4 regions of the Bradyrhizobium sp. BWA-3-5 genome follow, and region 1 is predicted to be linked to each of the others. Evidence: predicted binding sites of a transcription regulator. Region 1 holds the regulator's gene; each other region holds the start of a gene.
The links. Region 1 encodes LexA, which represses DNA repair genes until DNA is damaged. Its sites were predicted from a motif close to TGTTCNNNNTGTGTTCNG; they were not measured.
Positions count from the first base shown of each region.

Region 1 (4,182 bases):
ACGCGACCGCGCGGGCCGCGCTGTGGGGCGGCCGCGAGTTCACCATGCTGCTGCTGGCCTCCCTGGTGGCGGGGCTTGCGACCATGCCTTACGCGGCCTTTCACTTCCACCGGGTGACGCCCTATGGCGTGATCGCCAACCTCGCGGCGATGCCGGTGGTGTCGGCGGTCGTGATGCCGGCGGGCCTGCTCGGCCTCGTCGCCATGCCGTTCGGCTTCGATGGGCTGTTCTGGGCGATCATGGGTTTTGGCATCGACTGGATGATTGCGGTCACGCAATGGGTCGCGGCATTGCCCGGCGCGGTTGGCCGCATTCCGGCCTTCGGCATCGGCCCGCTGATCGCGGCGAGTATTGGCATCATCCTGCTCGGCCTGCTGCGCACGCCGCTGCGCTGGTCGGGCGCCGCGCTGGTGGTGCTGGCGGCGATGTGGGCGGCGCGGGTGACGCCACCGGATATTCTGATCTCTGCGGACGGCCGCCATGTCGGCGTCCGCGGCCAGGACGGCCGGCTGCATCTGATGCACGCGGTGAAGGGCTCGAAGGATACGTTCCTGCTGAAGGAGTGGCTGGCGGCGGATGCCGATGCGCGCAACGCAACCGATGCCACGCTCACCTCAGGCGTGTCCTGCGACGACCTCGGCTGCGTGGTGCCGTCTGCGGGCGGCCCGCTGGTCGCGCAGGCGTTCAGGCCGGAAGCGTTTGCGGATGATTGCGAGCGCACGGCGCTGATCGTGACGCTGCGGCAGGCGCCGGCCGCCTGCAGCGCTTCCGTGATCGACGGCGAGCGATTGCGGCGCCAGGGCGCGATGGCGCTAGGGCGAGGCAGGGAAGGCTTTGTCGTCGAGGCGGTCAAGCCGCGCGGGATCGACCGGCCGTGGTCGCCGGCCGTAGCTGAGGAGCGCGAGCCGGACGCCACCGTGCTGGCGCCGCGCGTGCCGGCGCGGGCCGTCGATGCGACGCCGGCCGAGGCGGACCTTCAGGCGGAAGAATAAATTGAGTTCAGCGATCGTCGTGCGGAGGAGCGACCGGTATCTCGAACGCGCCGAGGTGAAACTCCTCCGGCGCGTCAGGCTGCGAAGGCAGGTTGACCAACGTGAACGAGGCGTCGGGGAATTGCTGCCAGATCGCGAGATCGTCCGCGGTGACGGTGAGCCAGCCATAGCGGAACATGTACCGCCCCGGTGCAGTGACGCGTCCGGCTCTTTGCCATGTAATCTTGTTGACCACCGACTGCCCTCGGCGCCGATTTTCCAGGCAATATATCACGTAATCCGCCGGTTTGAACCGGCGGATTACATGCGCGGCGTTTAGCCGGTCACGATAGAAGCGGCCGGAGGCGCTTCGACGGCTTTCGGGGCGCGCTCGCCGCCGGTCTGGACCACCGGCAATTGCAGCACGGTCGCCCGCTGGCCTTCGCAAAGCTGCGTCACCAGCACATGGCTGCCATCGGGAAATTCGATCGCGTCATGGTGACGGTCGGCCACTTCGGGCTCGATCTGATTGAACTTGCCGACCCGCCACTCGGTGGTTCGCGTCCAGATCCAGCGGTTATCGTATCTGACGTCCTCGGCGAACGCCAGTTCGGTGCCGGGAAGCATGCAGACCGCCACTGCTGGTTCGCGCTCTGACGCAAAGCCGCGGGTCGAAGTACCGCGGAAGGTTGTGGTAACAAGCGTCTCGCCGACCCGGGCAGGGCGCGTCGCCACGGCGTGCAGGCTATAGTCACACATCGGATGGCTCCCTCGTTTGAGATAGCTGACCCGTGTCTGGAAGGAGGCACAGGCCTCTATCGCAGTGGATTTTATCGCAAGTGGACTTGGCAGAAGCTTTTCTTGGTTCGGGACAAATTCTGCGACTGGCCTGACTGCGATCAAAATCACAAGCGCGATAACGGGGCTTTGTTCCTTCACGCAGCAAAAAACCCCGGCCGATGGCCGGGGCTGGATGTCGTTGTCGTCATGTACGCCAACCGACAGACCAATATTTAAAGATCAGTATTTGCGGTACAGCCCGATCAGCTTGCCCTGGATTCGGACCCGGTTGGGCGGCAGGATGCGGACTTCATAGGCGGCGTTGGCCGGCTCGAGCGCGATCGAGGCGCCGCGGCGGCGGAAACGCTTTAGCGTGGCTTCCTCCTCGTCGATCAGCGCCACCACGATATCGCCGGTGTCGGCGGTCTCGTTGCGCTGGATCAGCGCCATGTCGCCGTCGAGAATGCCGGCATCGACCATGGAATCGCCGCGCACTTCGAGCGCGTAATGTTCGCCGGAGCCGAGCATGTCAGGCGGCACGCTGATCGTATGGCTGCGGGTCTGCAGCGCCTCGATCGGCGTGCCGGCGGCGATCCGGCCCATCACGGGCACGGCGACCGGACGATTGCCGTCGTCCTCGGCAACAGGCGGGCTTGAGGTGCGCTTGCCGAGCGTGCCTTCAATAACGCTTGGCGTGAAGCCGCGGCGGCCGTTGCCGGCTGTCGCAAGCTCCGGCAGCTTGATGACTTCGATGGCGCGGGCGCGGTTGGGCAGGCGGCGGATGAAGCCGCGCTCCTCCAGCGCCGTAATCAGGCGGTGGATTCCGGACTTCGAGCGCAGGTCGAGCGCGTCCTTCATCTCGTCGAAGGAGGGCGGCACGCCGGCCTCTTTCAGCCGTTCATTGATGAAACGCAGTAGCTCATACTGTTTGCGCGTAAGCATCGCGAGCAATCCCCCGGTTTGGTATCGTCGTTCGGTCTCGAATTTCAGCGCCCAGATCGCCGGAGTCCCCAAACTCCCAACCAGAGACACTAGCGCTCGAAACAAATCATGAACGGACACTATATGTTCGATATGTGTTCCGCAACCACTTAATTTCAGGTGAACGCATTGGCGATAGCGGCCGGATGCGCCGTTCGGCGCGTCATTCCGGCAGGCGCAGAAGCTCGCAACGCGACCCCTTCACGGCGGCCGGCGCGAATGGCGGACGTATCACAAGTGCCCGTGCCGCAGCGAGATTCCCGAGCAGTGAGGAGTCCTGGTGGGTGACCGGCACGGCCGTCAGCGTGCCGTCCTCGTGCTCTTCCAGGCGGGCGCGAAGATAATCTTCGCGCTGGTCGTTGGCGGCGAGGTCGCGGCCCAAAACGGCGCCTTCCCTGACGTGATGGACGTGGTCGCGGCCCGATAAAGCGCGAATCAGCGGCACCAGGAACAGGAATCCGCAGACATAGGAAGAGACGGGATTGCCGGGCAGGCCGATCACCCGCATCGAGCCGAGCCTGCCATGCATCATCGGCTTGCCCGGCCGCATCGCGATCCGCCAAAAGGCCATGGTCGTCCCTTCGGCTTCGAGCGACTGCTTGACGAGGTCATGGTCCCCGACGGACGCCCCGCCCATGGTAATCAGGACATCCGCGTTGGACTCGTTGGCACGGCGGATACCTTCCGTGGTGGCGGCAACGGTGTCGGCGGCCAGGCCGAGATCGACGACCTCGGCGCCCTCCGCCCGCGCCAGCGCGCGCAAGCCATAGCCGTTGGAGTAGACGATCTGGCCGGGGCCGGGGATCGTGCCGGGCATGACCAACTCGTCGCCTGTGCCCAGCACGGCCACTTTCGGGCGGCGGTGCACGGCGACTTCCGGATAGTTCATGCCGGCGGCGAGCGACAGGTCGCGGTCGGAGAGGCGGCGCCCGCGCTTCAGCAGCACGTCACCCTCACGGAAATCGACGCCGGCGGCGCGGATATGCCGCCCGGGGACGGCGGCTTCGGTGATGGTGATATGATCGCCGTCGACAGCCGTGTCTTCCTGGATGATGACGGCGTCGGCGCCGTCTGGGATGACGCCGCCGGTGAAAATTCGCACCGCTTCGCCGCGGCCGACCTTCCGTTCGAACGGGCGGCCAGCGGCGACCTCGCCGATCACTTTGAGCCGGGCGGAGAGATCGGCGGCATCCGTTGCGCGCACCGCATAGCCGTCCATCGCCGACATCGCCTCAGGCGGCTGGGTCCGCCGCGCCGCGACGTCGCGCGCCAGCACGCGGTGATGGGCGGCGTCCAGCGCGACCATTTCCTCGGGCAGGGGATCGGCGCCATCAAGGATCGCGGACAATGCATCGGCAACCGGCATCAAGGCCACGGGCAGACCTCCCTAAATTCCAAGTGCGGTCAGTGCCCTTGCCACGTCATCCGTCGATGTCACGTGGATGGCAGA
Region 1 is NZ_CP136626.1:3,716,633-3,720,814, forward strand. Features, by position in the region: gene RX331_RS17930 (ComEC/Rec2 family competence protein) at 1-992, shown strand, start outside; gene RX331_RS17935 (hypothetical protein) at 1,000-1,170, opposite strand; gene RX331_RS17940 (hypothetical protein) at 1,308-1,730, opposite strand; gene lexA (transcriptional repressor LexA) at 1,992-2,693, opposite strand; gene glp (gephyrin-like molybdotransferase Glp) at 2,896-4,107, opposite strand; gene RX331_RS17955 (HAD family phosphatase) at 4,120-4,182, opposite strand, start outside.

Region 2 (4,182 bases), 3.5 Mb from region 1:
GCGCGATGCCGCGCGCCCGTCTTCGGGCCGTCCCGCTTCGCAACCGGATTCGGCTAAACCTGGAACGCAATTGCCCGCGATCTTACCTGTCCAGCCATCGCCGTCGGGAAAGCCCTCGCTGCAGATCATCTTTGGCCTGGCGCTGGCGGCGTGCGTCGTTGTCGCTGCCCTGGTTTGGCAGCTAGCCTCTGACGATGGGACTCAGCCCCAGCTCGCTTCATCGTCATCCTCATCGCCGCCGGAAGACCGGCCATCACCTCAACAGGCTGCGCCATCGTTCGTTCAGGTGGCCGCGGCGGAGCCTGCACCGCCACAAGCCTCGGCATCACAAGACGCGGCACAACAAGCCTCACCACCGCAAGCACCATCCCCGCCGCAAGCGCCCGTCCTGGCGCAGGCAGCGCCGCCGCAAGAGGCCTCGCCGCCAGCGGCCGCAGCGCCTGCCGATCAGGCCCAGCTCCTGCAGACCATCTCGCGCAACCTTGCGGATCTCGAGCGCAACATCGAACAGCTCAAGGCGAACCAGCAGCAAATGGCCAACGACAACGCAAAGGCCATTACGGAGCTCAAGACGAGCCAGGAGGAGATGAAGCGCGCGCTGGCCAAGGCTTCCGAGCCGAACCCGCCGAGAGCGTCCGCGCCTGCGACGCAGCCGGCTGCTGCAAGCGTACGCAGGCCGGAGCGGTCACGACCACAACCACGATCGCGGTCGCGATACCCCAGGGAGTGGATGTACGACGACTACGATTGGTAACTGTCGATGATCATCCGGTCCGGCAGTGATGCCTCAATGCGATAAGCTCCGCGGGACTATGCGAAGTACTCGTCGTCGTCACACGGCCGGCGAATCTGGCATACCATCGAGACCAAGCGCGCCGTGAAACGCCGCACGGCGTCATTGCATTTTCACATCCCTGCCGCGCCCTCTCCTCCCACTTGCCAATTTCGGCAGGCGGGCGCAGCCTGTAGCCGCGGATGAATCTGTCCGGGCATAAACTGCAATACATAAAATTAGTGGAGGAAGAGGCATGACGACGAATCTTTCGCGACGGTCTTTGCTTGCGCTCGGCGCCGGATTGGGCGCCTCAACGATGCTCGGCGGCAGCGCGCTGGCGAAAGCGCCAAAACTAGGCACGCAGACGCCCTACTGGCACCGCTTCATTCTCGGCGACGCCGAAGTGACTATCGTCTCCGACGGCACGCTGCCGCTCGGCCCGCCCAAAGGCACCTTCATTGGCGTACCCGATGAAGAAGTGCGGAAGATGCTCTCCGACAACTTCCTCGATCCCGACAACGTCGTGCTCGAGCAGAACTCGCCGATCGTGAACAACGGCGACAAGCTGATCCTGTTCGACACCGGCATGGGCACATCGAAATTGTTCGGGCCGACCACGGGCCGCCAGCAGAAGAGCATGGCGGAAGCCGGGATCAAGCCGGGCGATATCGACGCCGTGGTGCTGTCGCACGCCCATATCGATCATATCGGCGGCATCGTCGGCGCCGACGACAAGCCGTTATTCCCGAACGCGCAATATTACATCACCCAGAGCGACTTCGATTTCTGGACTGATGAAGGCAAGCTCGGCAGTCCCTTGAAGGATTTCGTGATACACGCCCGCAAGAATTTGATGCCGGTGCGCGATCGCATCGTGTTCATCAAGGACGGCCAGGAATTCCTGCCCGGCGTGCAGGCGATCGCGGCGCCCGGCCACACCGTCGGACACACCATCTTCATGGTGACGTCATCCGGCAAGTCCTTCGCCTTCCTCGGAGATCTCACGCACCACGCCATTCTGTTGCTTGAAAAACCGCGGATGGAATTTTCCTACGACACCGACCCGAAACAGGCAGCAGCGAGCCGGGTAAAACTGCTCGACACGATCGCAGCCAACAAGACCCCGGTCATGTCCTATCACTTCGCCTGGCCGGGCTACGGCCACGTCGCCAAGGCCGGCGATGGATTCCATTATTATCCCGAGCCGATGAAGATGGAGCTGTGAGGTAAAGCGTCCGGGGCCGGCGCCCAGGCCGGCTCCGGATCATCACGATGCCGTCATGCGCGCGGCTTGCAGGCTGCGTCGAGCGTTGAAAGGGCGTACCGTAGAAGCGATCGCCGATGACCGGAATTGGTTTTCCTTTAGGCGAGGGAAACACCGTGAGACTCGCCGCGAAGGCAACACGAGCGTCAGGGCGCAGGACCGGCAGGCGCCCAAACCGAAACAGCGAGCCGTCTCGACCGCTTGGCAGCCAGTATGGAGGCCCAGCAAATGACCAAAGACTTCATAGCCATTGGCGCTGGCATGCTCATCGTGGGGCTCGGAATCTGGAGCTTGCAGCGGGATACGCAGAACACGAGGTCGGCGGAGATGCAGGAAGTACGCAGTCTCGCCGACGATCCGGGGCTGAAACAAATTTCGGAAAACAGTCCGTACATGCGATCGGAGCGCTGAACACGGTCAGCGCTGACAGGACTGCATCAACGATCCGTGGTTGTGCCGGCAGGCCGGTGCCGAGCCGCCGGACGGTTCCTTGCGCCTATGTTCTCCTATTGTTCTTGACTTGGCCCCCGGTTCCCCGCTACCTTCGATTGCGTCACGAGGGGCAGCATGGTCGCGCGCGTATCTACGGTAGCCTTTGAAGGGATCGAGGCCCGCGCGGTCGACGTGCAGGTGCAGGTCGCGCCAGGACTGCCGGCATTTGCGATCGTGGGTCTACCGGACAAGGCGGTGTCAGAGGCACGCGAGCGGGTGCGCTCGGCGCTGATCGCCTCGGGGCTGGCGCTACCGGCGCGGCGGATCACGGTCAACCTGGCGCCGGCCGACCTGCCGAAGGAAGGCAGCCATTATGATCTCCCGATTGCGCTCGGGCTGATGGCGGCGATCGGCGCGATTCCGCCGGATGCGCTGAACGGTTTTACCGTTCTCGGCGAGCTCGGGCTCGACGGCTCGATCGCGCCTGTCGCTGGCGTGTTGCCGGCCGCGATCGGCGCCAACGCGCGCGAGGAAGGATTGATCTGCCCGGCCGCCTGCGGGACGGAAGCGGCGTGGGCGAGCCCGGACATCCAGATCATCGCGGCGAAATCGCTGATCCAGATCGCCAACCATTTCAAGGGCACGCAGGTGCTGTCGCGCCCGCAGCCGAAAGTGCACGAGCATGAGGCGACGCATCTCGACCTCAGAGACATCAAGGGCCAAGAAAGTGCAAAACGCGCGCTGGAGATCGCCGCGGCCGGCGGGCATCATCTGTTGATGATCGGCTCGCCCGGCGCCGGCAAGTCGATGCTGGCGGCGCGGCTGCCTTCGATCCTGCCGCCGCTGTCGCCCTCCGAGCTGCTCGAAGTCTCGATGATCGCCTCCGTCGCCGGCGAAATCCGCGACGGCGCATTGACGGCGCGGCGGCCGTTCCGCAGCCCCCATCATTCCGCCAGCATGGCCGCGCTGACCGGCGGCGGCCTGCGCGCAAGGCCCGGCGAAATTTCGCTGGCGCATCAAGGCGTGTTGTTTCTCGACGAGCTGCCGGAGTTCGACCCGCGGGTGCTGGATTCGCTGCGCCAGCCGCTGGAGAACGGTGAGGTATCGGTGTCTCGCGCCAATCACCGCGTCACCTACCCGGCGCGCTTCATGCTGGTCGCCGCAATGAACCCGTGCCGCTGCGGCCAGGCCTATGATCCCGGCTATTCCTGCAGGCGCGCGCCGGTCGAGCGCTGCACCGCGGATTACCAGATGCGCATCTCCGGCCCGCTGATGGATCGCATCGACCTGCGCATCGAAGTCCCGGCGGTTACCGCCGCAGATTTGATCCTGCCGCCGCCTTCCGAAGGATCAGCGGAAGTCGCAGCCCGCGTCGCCGCCGCCCGCAACATCCAGCTTGCGCGCTATGCGGCGGCCGGCATGCCGCACATCCGCACCAATGCCGAGGCGCCCGCCTCGCTGCTGGAGACCATCGCGCAACCAGATGCGCAGGGGCAAAAGCTTCTGCGCGACGCGACTGAGACCATGAAGCTGACCGCACGCGGCTACCACCGCGTATTGCGCGTCGCGCGCACGCTCGCCGATCTCGACGGCGCAGAAAAGATCGGCCGGCTGCATCTGGCCGAAGCGCTTTCCTATCGCGCACTCGCCGAGGATTTGCGGCGAGCGGCATAACGCGCCGCAACATTCGAATTCACGGCCGGTTGCTTGT
Region 2 is NZ_CP136626.1:181,283-185,464, forward strand. Features, by position in the region: gene RX331_RS00835 (hypothetical protein) at 1-754, shown strand, start outside; gene RX331_RS00840 (MBL fold metallo-hydrolase) at 1,029-2,000, shown strand; gene RX331_RS00845 (hypothetical protein) at 2,268-2,450, shown strand; gene RX331_RS00850 (YifB family Mg chelatase-like AAA ATPase) at 2,607-4,145, shown strand.
Region 2: RX331_RS00850 (YifB family Mg chelatase-like AAA ATPase) is a predicted target of LexA. The motif match lies at 2,539-2,556, and genes of this name have one in related genera.

Region 3 (4,182 bases), 830 kb from region 1:
GCACGGACAAATACTGGAGCCCGGTCGGGCGCGTCGACAACGTCTATGGCGACCGCAACCTGGTGTGCTCGTGCCCGCCGGTCGCGGACTACGCGCAGGCCGCGGAGTGAGGTCCTTGTAGGATGGGTAGAGCGAAGCGAAACCCATCGCTTCTATCGCCGCGTGATATCGCCCGATGATGGGTTTCGCCGCGCTCTACCCATCCTACGCGCTACGGCACGAGCAGGACGGGGTCCCAGCGCCAAAGCTTCTCATTGGTCAAATGCGTGCCGCCCCACCAGCGGTCGATCGGGTTGTGGCGGGAAAAATCCTCCTTGTGGGCGAGCACCGCCTTGCCGAATTCGGTGATCGAGAGCCGGCTGCGCAGATACGCCGCATGCCGGTCGCGCAAATTTTCGCGGTCGAGCGTGCGCAGCTCCTCGTCGAGGCCCGCCACCGCGGGACGTGGGCCGAACGCAAGCCCATCCAGCAGATAACCGTATTCCCACTCGCCGAAGATGCGCGTCTGTCGCAGCTGGCGGAGATGGAAGAGCGCATTCGTGAGCCGGTATCCTCGCGCGATCAACTCGAGCATCCGCATTTCCGAGGCGCCGAGCCCTGTTGAGCTTGATGGCAGCTCATTGAGCAGATCGAGCAAGACAGGTTTGAGCAGCGGGAGCGCGCTCAAATCCTTGCTGAGCAGATCGAAACAGGCAGCGGGCGTAGGCGATCGCCAAGCCTGCCAAGCCGCGCTCGCCGTCGCCAACTCCGCTTCCGTGACATCGACGGCCGGCGGGTCCCACCGGCCGAATTTCTCAAGCCCGACCATCTCCAGATCGACGAGACGCAGCTTCAGCCTGTCAACGGTTTCCGCATAAGCGTGGAAGTAATCAAGCAGCCAGATCAGTTTCAGCTGCGCTTTCGGCTGCACGTCGAACCATAATTCGACGGCTTCGTATTGTTGGCAGAACTCGGCAAGGCTGAGATCGCGGTGCTTCCTATTTGCGCTCTGCTTCCATTGGCCGCCACCCCAGTCCGACCAGTGTGCGCCTCCGGCGTGGTTTGCGGTGCGGGGACCAAGATACGTTGCGAGTTGTTCCGCCGAGGGCTGCGGCCCCCAGGCGAAATCGAAGAATGCCAAGTCCAACACAAGGTCGCCGTAGCCACTCCTCATGAAGTCCGGCGTCATCCAGCCGGTCAGGATCAGAGGCTTCATCACACCCACCTACAACTGACAAACAAACGGCTCAAAAACAAAAACGGGCGCTGCGAACGTCGGCAACTCAACGTCCGCAGCGCCCGTCTGTTACGCTTCAGGCCTTAACCCCTGAAGCGATTCTCAAATTTATTCTTCTTCGCCGGGCTCCTCGCCGTCGGCATCGCGCTCTGCGGGACCAGCCAAAATCTGCTCGGCGATCAGGCCCGAGTTCTGGCGGATCGCCATCTCGATCTTGGCGGTCATGTCGGGGTTGGCCTTGAGGAAGGCTTTTGCGTTCTCGCGCCCCTGCCCGAGCCGCTGGCTGTCATAGGAGAACCAGGCGCCGGACTTTTCGACGAGGCCGGCCTTGACGCCGAGGTCGAGGATCTCGCCCATCTTGGAGACGCCCTCGCCATACATGATGTCGAACTCGACCTGCTTGAAGGGCGGCGCCAGCTTGTTCTTCACCACCTTGACGCGGGTGGTGTTGCCGACCACCTCGTCGCGCTCCTTGATCGCGCCGATGCGGCGGATGTCGAGGCGGACGGAAGCGTAAAATTTCAGCGCGTTGCCGCCGGTGGTGGTTTCCGGCGAGCCGTACATCACGCCGATCTTCATGCGGATCTGGTTGATGAAGATCACCATGGTGTTGGACTTGTTGATCGAGGCCGTGAGCTTGCGCAGCGCCTGGCTCATCAACCTCGCCTGGAGGCCGGGCAGCGCATCGCCCATCTCGCCCTCGAGCTCAGCCTTCGGCACCAGCGCCGCGACCGAATCGACCACCAGCACGTCGATCGCACCGGAGCGCACCAGCGTGTCGCAGATTTCCAGCGCCTGCTCGCCGGTGTCAGGCTGCGAGATCAAGAGCTCGTCGATGTTGACGCCGAGCTTGCGGGCATAGACCGGGTCGAGCGCGTGTTCGGCGTCGATGAAGGCGCAGATGCCGCCCTTGCGCTGTCCCTCGGCCACGCAATGCAGCGCCAGCGTGGTCTTGCCCGACGATTCCGGTCCGTAGATCTCGACTACCCGCCCCTTCGGCAGGCCGCCGACGCCGAGCGCGATGTCGAGCCCAAGCGAGCCGGTCGAGACCGTCTCGACATCCATCGAACGGTCGTTCTTGCCCAGCTTCATCACCGAGCCCTTGCCGAACTGGCGCTCGATCTGGGAGAGCGCGGCAGACAGGGCCTTGGTCTTATCCATGGAGGATCCTTCAACGATACGCAGGGCAGTGGCGGACATCTTTACGTGCTCCTTATGGCGGGGATTCGCGAGCGGGACAAACGGCGGCGAGAAGCTTTTTGGTTCGATTTCGTGTGGGAATCTTCGTACCACGTTTGTTCTATGTTCGCAATATGTTCTTTCCGCAGAACGGCACTTATCCCTGCTACGCGCCCCCTTCCCCAATTCAAGGTTGCGGATTTCCTAACCTCAATCCGGTCGCAGGGCGCTATTTCGAAACCACTAGAGCCAGTCGGCAATGAGGACCCTTAGCCGCCGGAAAGACTCGGGCGACCAGACGTGGAAGCAATCCTCACAAACGTAAAACGGTTCTCCATCGGGGTTCGGACGTTCCTTGCCGCAATAGTTGCCACGCAGGCTGAAACGGGCTGCGGGATGCCCCAATCAGGCGGCATCCGCCCTCCCCAGCTACGCAATCATACGGAAGTGACCCGGCCGGCAGGCTCTGCTTAGTCGAACGAATGGGTCGTCACATCCTTTTCAAATGCCCTCAACTGGGCACGAATGTTCAGCATTGGCTTCCGGAAACCTCCCCGAAGGACGAGCCGAACGCCTATGTGTCGGTCGTCTGCCTCGCCTGCACCCGGCTCCATTTCATCCACAAGGAAACCGGCAAGCTTCTCGGCAAGGAGTGATGCCAGGCCGGTCCCCCGGCCGACCCCGCCCCTTGCACGGCCGCCACAAAGTTCACTTTTGTACTTTTCCTCCCGGAACGGATTCCGCCGCAGCGCGTAGTCGGAGCGGGTGCGGCAGGTAGTGACGGGGAACCATATTGTGCCGGGTAAAAAATATCTCTCTGAACAAGCCGCGACTTTCCTGAAGTTTGCAATGGCCACCACGAATCCGGATGTCGCCGCCGGCTTTCTCGACAAGGCCGCCGACCTTTCCGCCAGGAGTGAAGAGGCGCCGGACGCCAGCCCCCGGCCGCCTGATGTAGAGCAGCCGGATGGCTAGCTCTCGCGATGAGGCCGCCACAGCGCGGCCTCATCGTTTTTCCGGACGTCATCTCCAAGCTGAAGTGCAGCTCGCGCATCGCTTACAATTTTAGGCATGCTTGCGGTTTCGTCTGAACCGTCCGTCAAGTGGGCGACTTTATGCTTGGCACCATGCACACACAGTTCGCCTTGCCCCATCAAACCCTGCCGACGCTTCAACAGCTTGGCGCCCGTTTCCTCACCCGGCCCTTCAGCCTCAGCCGCAACCCCGACCCCTCGCGGGTGCCGCAGCCGATCCGCGGCCCGGATACGCCGTCGCGAACCCATATACCGCCGCGGCAGCCCTATCCCGCGCGTCAGGAATAGCGCGTCCGGCGGCAAGCCTCCGCCCGTGCGGCATGCCTGGCAGACCGGCGGCCGGGACGAGCGTCCCCGCGGCGACGCCGCGGCGCGCAAGCCCCAACGACCCCGCCACATGGGGCTATGCAGCGAGGTCGCCGACGGCGCGGAAATCCAAAGACCGCCCCGCCCTTAGCGACCAGATACAGCCTGCCCTAAGCCCCCGTTTCAGGGCCCAAAATCGTCCGCCCGATACGTCGCGTCCCGCGTTGAACCTTTTGGCTGTGGCCCAGACCAAATGCTTGCCTGGGACATTGCATCACTCGGGGAATAGGCCTGCGCCGCCAAGCGATCATATTCCGCTTGTGCGGCGCAGTGTTTTGCCGGGCCCAGCTTCCGATATCGGAATTCAGCCACCCGTACGGGGTTAGACCTGCCGGAGGAACGCAGCGCCACGGCGGGCATTGCTACCGGCTGGAGCCTAGGAAAATT
Region 3 is NZ_CP136626.1:2,884,779-2,888,960, reverse strand. Features, by position in the region: gene gcvP (aminomethyl-transferring glycine dehydrogenase) at 1-110, shown strand, start outside; gene RX331_RS13760 (hypothetical protein) at 212-1,195, opposite strand; gene recA (recombinase RecA) at 1,325-2,416, opposite strand; gene RX331_RS13750 (hypothetical protein) at 3,245-3,370, shown strand; gene RX331_RS13745 (hypothetical protein) at 3,511-3,717, shown strand.
Region 3: recA (recombinase RecA) is a predicted target of LexA. The motif match lies at 2,520-2,537, and genes of this name have one in related genera.

Region 4 (4,182 bases), 3.8 Mb from region 1:
GAAACGGTTTTTCGATATCGCAATGCGCGACCTGCCCGAGCGCGTGGACGCCGGCGTCGGTGCGGCCGGAGCCGTGCACGCGCACGTCCTCGCCACAAATCGCCTTCACCGCGGCCTCCAGCGCGCCCTGCACGGTCGGCGCGTTGTCCTGGATCTGCCAGCCGGAGAACGGCGTGCCGTCATATTCGATGGTTAGTTTGTAACGGGGCATTTTTACTCGATGTCATCGTCCGCCACCCGGTCCGGCCTTTGGCCGGCCCGATGACAGGCTCCAGCGGATGATCCAGCACGCCGTGACGTCTCGGTTCAATCTCAAAGGCCGCGGCGTACTGGATACCCCGCCTTCGCGGGGTATGACAGCGTTAAGAGAGGCGCGCACCGGCCTTCAACGGCGTGCCGCGCAGGAAGTCGGCGGCCTTCATCCGGGCCTTGCCTTCGCGTTGCAGCTCCAGAATCCGGATGGCGCCCTCGGCGCAGGCAATGGTCAAGTTATCATCGAGCACTTCGCCCGACGTGCCAGAGCCTTTTGCCGGCTCGCATCGCAAAACCTTGATCCGCGCCGGCTCACCGTCGCCTGCGATCTCGCACCAGGCGCCGGGAAACGGCGACAGGCCGTGAATGTGCCTGAGCACCTCGCGCGCCGGCCGCTTCCAGTCGATCCGCGCCTCGGCCTTCTCGATCTTGGCAGCATAAGTGACGCCGTCCTCGCTTTGTTTGGTGAGCTGCAAGCCGCCGCGCTCCAGCCCGCCCATCGCGCGCACCATCAGGTCGGCGCCGAGCGGCGCCAGCGCATCGTGCAGATCGGCCGCGGTCATGGCGTCCGTAATCGGCAGCCGCTCGGCCATCGCGACGTCGCCGGTATCGAGGCCGACGTCCATCTTCATCACCATCACGCCGCTCTCGGCATCGCCGGCCATGATGGCACGGTTGATCGGCGCGGCGCCGCGCCAGCGCGGCAACAGCGAAGCGTGCAGATTGAAACAGCCGTAGCGCGGCGCATCGAGAATGGCCTGCGGCAGGATCATGCCGTAGGCGACCACGACAGCCGCGTCCGCATTATGGGCGCGGAATTCGGCGAGCGCTTCTGATGTCTTCAGCGTCGCTGGCGTCAGCACGGGAATGCCGAGCCGCCGCGCCTCCTGCTCGACCGGCGTCGGCTGCAACTTCATGCCTCGCCCGGCCGGTTTTGGCGCGCGGGTATAGACGGCCACGATCTCATGGCCATGGGCCACCAGTTCGAGCAGCGTCGGCACGGAAAAATCGGGCGTGCCCATGAAGATGAGACGAAGCGGCATGAGGTGGAATTCCCAAGACGATTTGATACTCCGTCATGCCCGGGCATAGTAGTCTGCCTTGCGCAGACTACGTACACTTGTCTGCGCTCCCGGGCATCCACGTCTTTCTTCCTCGCGGTCCCAAAGACGTGGATGGCCGGGACGAGCCCGGCCATGACGGCTGAGGCAGGGCAGACCTACCCCGTCGCGCGCTTGGCGGCCTTGGTGAACTTCTTCATCACGCGGTCGCGTTTCAGCTTCGACAGATAGTCGACGAACAGCACACCATTGAGGTGGTCGATCTCGTGCTGGATGCAGGTGGCGAACAGCCCGTCGGCGTCTTCCTCGTGCACCTTGCCGTCGAGATCGGTGAAGCGGATGCGCACCCGCGCCGGGCGCTCGACCTCCTCGTAATATTCGGGAATCGAGAGGCAGCCTTCCTCATAGACGGACAGTTCCTCGGACGCGGAAAGGATCTCCGGATTGATGAACACCCGCGGCTTCGGATTGGTCTCGCCATTCTCGTCCTTCTTGGCGAGGTCCATGGTGATCAGCCGCAGCGGCTGCGCGACCTGGATCGCCGCCAGCCCGATGCCGGGCGCATCGTACATGGTCTCGAACATGTCGTCGGCGAGCTTGCGGATCTCCGTCGTCACCTTCTCGACGGGCTTGGAGACGAGCCGGAGCTGCTTGTCCGGCAGGATGATGATTTCTCTGATGGCCATGATGTTTCTCTGGCGCGGGATTTAAGCCGCTGATCTGCCGGGGTCAATGCGCGGCGGAACACGTTAAGGCGGCCTTAACCATGATTTTTAAGGCGGCGTTAACCACGAAAATTAAGCGGTCATTTACCATAAATGTTCCCTCTTCGTTCGCGCTCGGCGGCGAATCGGGCTACAAGTTGGGCCATGAACGAAATTCTTCTGGAGGTCGGCGAGCTGCCGATTCACGTTGGCGAGGCGCTGGCCGCCTTTGGCGCGCTCACGCTGGTGCTGCTGCTGGCGATCGCCGTCATCATCGCCCGCTCGGGCCGCCGCGGCGCGGAACTGGCGATGGCGCAGGCGATTCGCGCCGACGAGCTCGAGGAGCGCCTCAGCGAGATGCTGCGGGCGCAGAGCGAATCGACCGGGCGGGTCGATGCGATGGCGCAGGCCCTGTCCGGCCGCCAGGCCGAGATGGCGCGTGCGGTCAACGAGCGGCTGGATTCGGTGACGCACCGGGTCGGGCAGTCGATGGAAGCGACCACGCGCCACACCATGGACAGCCTGCGCGTGCTGCACGAGCGGCTCGGCATCATCGACAACGCCCACAAGAACCTCACTGACCTGACCTCGCAGGTGACGACGCTGCGCGACGTGCTCGCCAACAAGCAGTCGCGCGGCGCCTTTGGCCAAGCCCGGATGGAGGCCATCGTGCAGGATGGCATGCCGCAGGGCTCCTACGAGTTCCAGTACACGCTGTCATCGGGCAAGCGGCCGGATTGCGTGGTGTTCCTGCCCGACCAGCGGCCGCTCTGCATCGACGCCAAATTTCCGCTGGAGGCGATGACCGCGCTGCACGATGCACGCACCGACGAGGAGCGCAAATTCGCCAGCCAGCGCCTGCGCAGCGACGTGATGAAGCATGTCAATGACATCGCCGAGAAATACCTGATCGCCGGCGAGACCCAGGATACCGCGCTGATGTTCGTGCCGTCGGAATCGGTCTATGCGGAAATTCACGACGGCTTTGACGACGTGATCCAGAAGGCCTACCGCGCCCGCGTCGTCCTGGTCTCGCCCTCGCTCCTGATGCTGGCGATCCAGGTGATGCAGCAGATCCTCAAAGACGCGCGCATGCGCGACGCCGCCGACCAGATCCGCACCGAAGTGCTCAACCTCGGCGACGATCTCGGCCGCCTGCGCGACCGCGTGCTGAAACTGCAGAAGCATTTTGGCGACGTCAACGAGGACGTCCGCCAGATCCTGATCTCCGCCGACAAGATCGAAAAGCGCGCGGGCCGGATCGAGGAGCTCGATTTCAGCAAGACCGACGCGCCGGCGGAAGCGCCACGTGTCGTCAAGGGCGCAACGGCCGAGTTATTCCCCGCCCCGCGCAAGCTGCAGGCGGGGGAGTAGTATTTGGCGCGCAGCTTTGTCCACATAACTGGCTGTCATCGCCCGGCCTTGTGCGCACTTGCGCACTAGGACCGGGCGACCCAGTATCCCAGAGGCGTTAGATGAGGGCACGCAGCTACTACGTCTACATTCTGGCCAACCGCATCGGCGGTACACTCTACATCGGCGTTACGAATCATTTGGTACGACGTGTTGGCGAGCATCGCCTTGAGTTGATGAAGGGCTTCACGAAGAAGTATGACGTGCACAAGCTGGTCTATTTCGAGCAATTCGAGGACATCGAGAATGCAATCAGCCGCGAGAAACGGCTGAAGAAATGGAATCGAGCGTGGAAAGTCCGTTGATCGAGGAACTGAATCCCAATTGGGACGACCTCTATCCAAGTATTGCCAGGCCTTGATCTCGTGAACGCAGTAAAGCCCTCCGCTGTCATCCCCCGCGAAGGCGGGGGATCCAGTACTCCGTGACCCTTATTATTGACAACTAATTTCGCGGAGTACTGGATCGTCCGCCTTCGCGGACGATGACAGTCATTGATTGGCGATGAGCGACGACAGCCTTTTGTTACAAAATCTGCTAACACCCCAGCATGACTGCACCCGAATCCACCGTTCCCGAAAAAGCCGCTGCCCCCGCCCCGACCTGGCGCGAGAGCCTTGCCGTGTACCTTCAGCCGCGCGTGCTGGTCGTGCTGATGCTTGGCTTTTCCTCCGGGCTGCCGCTGGCGCTGTCGGGCTCGACGCTCTTGGTGTGGATGCGGGAGTCCGGCGTCGACCTCGGCACCATCGGCC
Region 4 is NZ_CP136626.1:7,529,209-7,533,390, forward strand. Features, by position in the region: gene truA (tRNA pseudouridine(38-40) synthase TruA) at 1-211, opposite strand, end outside; gene fmt (methionyl-tRNA formyltransferase) at 363-1,295, opposite strand; gene def (peptide deformylase) at 1,472-1,999, opposite strand; gene RX331_RS36175 (DNA recombination protein RmuC) at 2,183-3,391, shown strand; partial or broken gene RX331_RS36180 (GIY-YIG nuclease family protein) at 3,493-3,791, shown strand; gene RX331_RS36185 (AmpG family muropeptide MFS transporter) at 3,981-4,182, shown strand, end outside.
Region 4: RX331_RS36175 (DNA recombination protein RmuC) is a predicted target of LexA. The motif match lies at 2,133-2,150, and genes of this name have one in related genera.